Linked DNA regions of Luteolibacter sp. LG18. The protein of the gene in region 1 binds, or shares a complex with, the protein of each later gene. Links are inferred from orthologs where the notes say so. Each region holds a gene or a part of one and is shown on either strand. Other genes may lie near its edges.

Region 1 (3,171 bases):
GCGGGGACGGTGCTCATCCCGCGAACGACGTCCACCGCCCGGTCATCTCGGCGAGATGACCCTACCTTCGGCCCGTCCTCAAATCCCATACATAGGGCCAATCTTCCGTCTTCTCCACCAATCCCGCCCGAACCGGATTCTGAAGAATGTAATTTCGCTTCTCTACTCCGCTGTCCTCCGTCCGCAAACGATGATCGAAAAACCCGCGCTGCCATTGAATGCCATGCCGTGAAGCATGCCACCGCTTCCATTCCGCCATCGTCTTCCTCAGGTAAAAATCCCCGGGAAAAGTCACGATGAAATGCACGTGATCCGGCATGGCGAGAAAAAGCGAGCACCGCCATTGACCGCCCTCGTTCCGACGCTCGATGCTTTCCCGTAGATGCGACCAAAGGCCGGGAAATGCGAGCTGGTTGTGACCGCGCGGCTCGCAACACACCGTCACAAACCATGCCTCCTGCGACGGATCGATCCACATCGGAGGGTCATGTGGAAGGTAGTCGCGATCTGGACGGGCCATGTTGGAAACTGGCAAGACCGTCATCACCTCGCAACGGCAAAGGTAGGTCATCTCGCCGAGATGACCGGGCGGACGACGCCGTCCGCGAACCAGACTCCGTCCCCACAGACAAAGGGACGGGACGCGCCGCTGGCAGCGGACGCAACCGTTGGACCCGGTCGCCCCGGCGGTGCGACCCTACCTCCCCTTCAGCCCCCCCCCAGCACCGCCCGCGTCGCCGCGTCGATCTCCAGCGGCTTGCCGACCGCGTTCACGCGCACGGTGACGATCGATCCGGCGGCGCAGCATTCGTCGCCCTTCCAGATCTCGAACACCCAGGTCAGCGAGGTGCCGCCGATTTTCGAAATGCCGAGCCGCACCTCGATCCGGTCCCCGAAGAACATCGGGCGGCGGTAGTCGCAGTCCACATGGACCCGCGGCCAGCCGCCGTTCTCGCGGTCGAAAACATGGATGTCGTTCGCGCGCAAAAAAGCGTGTTCCGCCGCCTCGACGTAGCGGAACACGCTGGGAAAATGCATCAGGCCGCTCGCATCGGTGTCCCCGAAGGCGATCTCCGTGGCGTGGCGATAGAGCGGCGCGTCCATGCGGCGGATCAGACGTAGCGCTTCACCACCACGGTGGCGTTGTGGCCGCCGAAGCCGAAGCTGTTGCTCATCGCCACATCCACCTTCGCCTCGCGGGCGGTGTTCGGGACGACGTCCAGATCGCACTCCGGGTCCTGCTCCTGCACGTTGATCGTCGGCGGGATGACATTGTCGCGGATCGCCATCACGCTGGCGATCAGCTCGATGCCGCCGGCCGCGCCGAGCATGTGGCCGGTCATCGACTTGGTGGAGCTCACCGCCAGGCCGTTGGTGGCGTAGTCGCCGAAGGCGCGCTTGATCGCCTTGGTTTCCGCGATGTCGCCGAGACCGGTGGAGGTCGCGTGGGCGTTGAGATAGTCCACATCCTCCGGGTTCAGCTTGCCGTGGCGCAGCGCCATCTGGATGGCGTAGGCCGGGCCGGAACCGTCCGGGGAGGGCGCGCTGAGGTGGTAGGCATCCGCGCTCACGCCGTAGCCGGCGAGTTCGGCGTAGATCTTCGCACCGCGCTTCAGGGCGTGCTCGAGTTCCTCGATCACCACCACGCCGGCGCCTTCACCCATCACGAAGCCGTCGCGCCCCTTGTCGAACGGGCGGGACGCGCCTTCCGGGTCGTCGTTGCGGGTGCTGAGCGCCTTCATGTTGGCGAATCCGGCGAGGCCCATCGGCAGGATCGTCGATTCCGCGCCACCGCAGACGAAGGCATCGGCGTCGCCGAATTTGATCATGCGCCAGGCTTCCCCGATGTTGTGGTTCGAGGTCGCGCAGGCGGTCACGATCACCATGTTCGGGCCGAGCAGGCCGTGCTCCATGGAAATGATGCCGCTGGCGATGTTGGAAATCATCATCGGGATGGTGAAGGGCGAGACGCGCTTCGGTCCCTTGGTCAGGCAGACCTCGTGCTCCCGCTCCAGCGTGGCCAGGCCACCGATGCCGGAGCCCACCATCACGCCCACGCGGCGCGGGTCGATCGCATTGGTGTCCAGGCCGGAGTCCTCGATCGCCAGCTTCGCGGCGGCCACGCCGAACTGCACGTAGCGGTCGGAACGGCGCGCGTCCTTCGGAGCCTTGAAGTAACTGTCGGCGTTGAAGTTCTTCACCTCACCCGCGATCTTGCACTCAAACGGCTCCGGATCCAGCAGCGTGATCCGACCAATCCCGCTGCGGCCGTTCTTCAGGCCATCCCAGGTGGAGGCCAGATCGTTGCCGAGGGGAGAAATACAACCAATGCCGGTGATGACGACGCGTCGTTCGCTCATAATGAATAGGGGCGCGCTGGGCGCGGGCGCACGATGGAGCCGGAAATCCGCCTAGGCAAGCCCGGAGGGCCCGAAGGCCCCTCGTTCATCGTTCTCCACACGAAACACATAGGTCCTATAGGACTTATAAGTCTTATAGGTCCTATTCTTTCAGGATCGGCGTCAGCCGAGCCTCCGGTCCCGCCCCCGCTCGTTGAGCGCGCCGCAGGCCGGACAGGTCGGGGTGCGTTCGGAGCTGTGGTCCTCGAACGGGTGCAGGCACAACCGGCAGATGATCCGGTGGCGGATCGCCCGCAGCTCCACGCCGCGCCGGGACACCCGGGATACCAGCGTGAACAGGCCCACCAGCCCCAGGGAAACCAGCAGCACGCACAGCACGAACTCGGACAAGGTCACTTCCATCACGGCACGCGGCTGAAATGGATCTCCACGGCGATCCAACCCGCCTTGGCGGCACCGGGACCGAAATGCACCTGGCACAGCCAGGTCCCCAGGGCGCGGGAGAAATCATCCTGCTCCCCGTCCGGCTTCGCCCCATCCAGCGCCACGCACCGCAGCGCGTGGCCCTTTTCCCCCACCTCGACGAGGAACTGCCACGTCGTGGCCGCCATTTCCGGAGACACTTCCCCTTGGAAACGAGGCAGCTCCGCCGGTTTCGCATCCGCCGGCAGTTTCGAAAGCATCGTCAGCCCCGGCACCAGCGGCGCGGGCGCGGCCTCCTTCGGCAGCGGTTCCAGCGGCGGCTGCGGCGGAAACACCCGCTCGCCCCGCGCCGCCACCTGCATCCCCCCGGCCGCCCCGTCCCGCGGAA
Region 2 (3,040 bases), 5.0 Mb from region 1 along the record:
CCGACATGTCGATATTCTGTGACGCTGCCTTCGTGCGAAGTTTCTCGAGTTCGCGTTCGAGTTCGGCGACGGGCTTTTCGAATTCCAGGAGCTGCATGGGCGTGAGGGAGGCTAGCGGGTGGCGGGGCGGATTTCCACATCATTCCCGACCCGGGTCAGGATGTAGAGTTCCTCCATGTCGGAGGGCTTCAGGTAGAGGCCCCGGGGAATGGCGGCGTCCTTGTCGGTGCCGCCGGCGAGCGGACGAATCTGGAGATTGATCTTCGCCAGACGGATGATTTTCTCGGACTGGCGGTAGCCCTTGTTGCCGGGGGCCAGCTTCTTGCCGTCCAGATAGGCGGACATCGAGTCGATGGTGGTCTTCTGGGCCGCCATGTTCGAGGGGATCTGGACGTGGATGAGCGGGTAGTCCTTCACGAACTTCGCCAGCGGCGGCTGCCCCTCCTTCTGCTCCAGCTTCCACAGCGAAAGGATCTTCTTCTGCGGCTCGATCAGAATCCGGTAATCCAGCGGCATCACAATCAGGTCGTCGCCCGGGTGCAGGCCGCCGAAGTCGGTCAGGCCGTTGAGCATCATGATGCAGTCCAGCGAGCACTTGGTCGCGGCGGAGATCTTCATGAAGGAGTCCCCCTTCTTCACATCGTAGGTCACCTTGTTCTCCTTGAAATCCAGGGACAGGATTTCATCCAGGTTGATCTCGCCGACGATCCGGCGGGCATCGGCGGCGGAGGCGGAGGACGGATAGACATTGACCACGGACTCCAGCTTCTCCCGGGCCTCCGGGATATTTCCCATGGCCACCAGCTCCACGGCCTTCTGATAGGCCACCTCGCCGGGCTCGACGTCCGGCATGTCCGCGGAATCGAGCATCTTGCTGACGTCGCTGTCCGGCCCCTTCGGCACCACGTCCGTGGGATTCGGGACGTACTTGGAGAAGAACGGTAGCGGCTTCACCGTGATGTGGTAGACCAACCCACCGGTGAGACCGAGCACGCCAAGCACGGCGAGCGCGGCGAGCAATTTGATGAAGGTCCAGATCCGCATGGCGTGTCGCGGGGCGATCAGAGCAAGCCCCGGCGCTTGAAGTCAAACGCGTTGATGGCCTGCGAGCGCAGAATCATCTCGAAGGAGAATTTGAAAAGCGAAACCTCCCAGGCGTCGTCGACGCCCTCGATGACGGCACGGGCGGGATTCCCCGTCCGGCGGATGTCCTCCAGCACGCGGTCGCGGACGGCCTCGATCGAGTCGTGGACGATCTCCTCGGTGACCTGGCTGCGGCGGAATTGGAAACCGTATTGCAGGAAGGCGAGGTCCTTCCCCTCGGCGCGGAGCTTCTCCATCATCGCGTCGAGCCGCTTGCGGGCATTGTCGTTGAAGCCCTCCAGCTCGATCTCCCGGTAGGCTTCGGGACGCATGATCCGCGGCCGCATCGCCTCCAGGTGGCCGGTGCGGATCCGCACCTCACCGGCGCGGTCCATCAACTCGCTGAGGAGCTGGAACTCGAAGCGCGTCTCCCCGAACGTGTCGATCCGCCGGTCCGGCTCGCGCAGGACGCGGGTCGTCTCGATGGCATACTGGATGTCGTCCGGTGAGTGCATGGGCGGCGCAACCTCGGGCGTTCCGCGCGGATTGCAATGAAAAGGGCGAACTCCACCCGGGAGTCCGCCCTTTTGGAAAGTGCGTCAGACGGGGACGATCAACCCTGCTGGGCGGTGACGTAGGTCACAACGTCGCCCACGGACTGGAGCTTCTCGGCTTCTTCGTCCGGAACTTCGATTTCGAACTCTTCTTCGAAAGCCATCACGAGCTCGACGGTATCGAGCGAATCGGCACCGAGATCCTCGATGAACTTGGCTTCAAGGGTCACCTGGTCGGCGCTCACACCGAGCTGGTCGACGATGATGTCCTTCACGCGGTCTTCAATGCTTTTGTCAGACATGTGCTGCTTGGTTGGTAGTTGACGTTGGGGCTGCTTAACGACGGGGGCCGGGGTTGGCAACCTCGAAAAGCCGCGGGGGTCTCCGGGCGATTTCAGTCGGTTCCGCTGGCGGAGTCAACCTCTCCCGAGGCGACCGGCGCGTACTCGATGACTTCTCCGGAAAAGCGCGCGCGCAGGTGCTGCATCAGGCGTTCCGCTGGCTCACCCTGCTCTTTTTTGAATCCACCGTAGGTCAGGCCGTCGATGCGGACCCGGCCGGAACCGGCAGGACCGGCGTAATCGACGAACGCGAGCCCCTTGCCCTCCCATTTCCGGAGGTCCAGGCGCTTCAGGTCTGCGAAGGGGATATGCCTGCCATCCGCGGTGTGGAGGGATTCGCCATCCACCGTGATGCTGCGTCCAACAGTGCGGATGAGGTAAAAGGCGGAGACGGCGGCGAGCGCGGAGAAAACCCAGAACACCACCCACTGCTCGCGGATCTTGCCCGCCTCGTGCGGTTCGTGCGGCGGAATGGCGTCCATCTTCCACGCCGTCCAGTTCTTCGAGTAGTCCTCCCACAGCCGCTGCCACTGGGGATTGGACTTCATCAATTCGGCGTCGCGGAGGGGTTCCGGCCACTTCATTCCGGGCTGGACCTCCGGCGGCAGCACCGATCCGTCCTGCGGCTTGTCCTTCCAGGTGAAATCCACCTCCTGGGCCTCGGCGTATTTCCGCCACTCGCCCGGAGTCAGGCCCTGGCCCTTGGATTTGAACTCCTGGTCCGCCTTGATGAAGGCGGCGCGGAGATAATACGAGGCGTTCTGGCGGCGATAGCCAATGGTGCCGTCCTTGTAGAACAGGAAGGCGAACACGCCGAACATGACGAGCATCACCACCGCTCTCAGGAGGAACCACGGCGTCGGCTTGCAGATGATCTTTTCGGGCTGGGTCATCGGATCGCGGGCAGAAAACCCGTGATCGGGGAAATTGGCAAGTCCGCTCGGGAGGCGCATCCGCCTTTGACGTGCCGCCCCCGGGGGGGCATGGTGCCCCCGGCCATGGGCTTTTCCGAACGTTTTCCCGAACTCCTCGAGCGACCGACCCCGCTGATGCGCCGGTTCG

Evidence for each region.
Region 2: the proteins of fabF (region 1) and llg_RS01960 are in contact, whole or in part, in a solved structure (PDB 6OKG), measured with the Escherichia coli proteins. The link is inferred for Luteolibacter sp. LG18 from one-to-one orthologs.

Annotation. Positions count from the first base shown.
Region 1 is NZ_AP024600.1:5,452,392-5,455,562, forward strand. The notes cover bases 237-3,089. They hold fabF (beta-ketoacyl-ACP synthase II), read right to left. Parts: upstream 2,361-3,089; coding sequence 1,113-2,360; downstream 237-1,112. Other genes in these bases: llg_RS21680 (hypothetical protein), read right to left, coding at 237-478; llg_RS21685 (thioesterase family protein), read right to left, coding at 709-1,104; llg_RS21695 (hypothetical protein), read right to left, coding at 2,523-2,762; llg_RS21700 (hypothetical protein), read right to left, coding at 2,762-3,089. In the rest of the region: more of llg_RS21680, read right to left, coding at 62-236; more of llg_RS21700, read right to left, coding at 3,090-3,171. UniProt on the Escherichia coli protein: Involved in the type II fatty acid elongation cycle. Catalyzes the elongation of a wide range of acyl-ACP by the addition of two carbons from malonyl-ACP to an acyl acceptor.
Region 2 is NZ_AP024600.1:487,091-490,130, forward strand. What follows is about bases 319-3,040. They hold llg_RS01960 (acyl carrier protein), read right to left. Parts: upstream 1,940-3,040; coding sequence 1,697-1,939; downstream 319-1,696. Other genes in these bases: llg_RS01950 (LysM peptidoglycan-binding domain-containing protein), read right to left, coding at 319-1,044; llg_RS01955 (hypothetical protein), read right to left, coding at 1,062-1,598; llg_RS01965 (hypothetical protein), read right to left, coding at 2,032-2,871; thiH (2-iminoacetate synthase ThiH), read left to right, coding at 2,977-3,040. In the rest of the region: llg_RS01945 (acetyl-CoA carboxylase carboxyltransferase subunit alpha), read right to left, coding at 1-97; more of llg_RS01950, read right to left, coding at 112-318. UniProt on the Escherichia coli protein: Carrier of the growing fatty acid chain in fatty acid biosynthesis.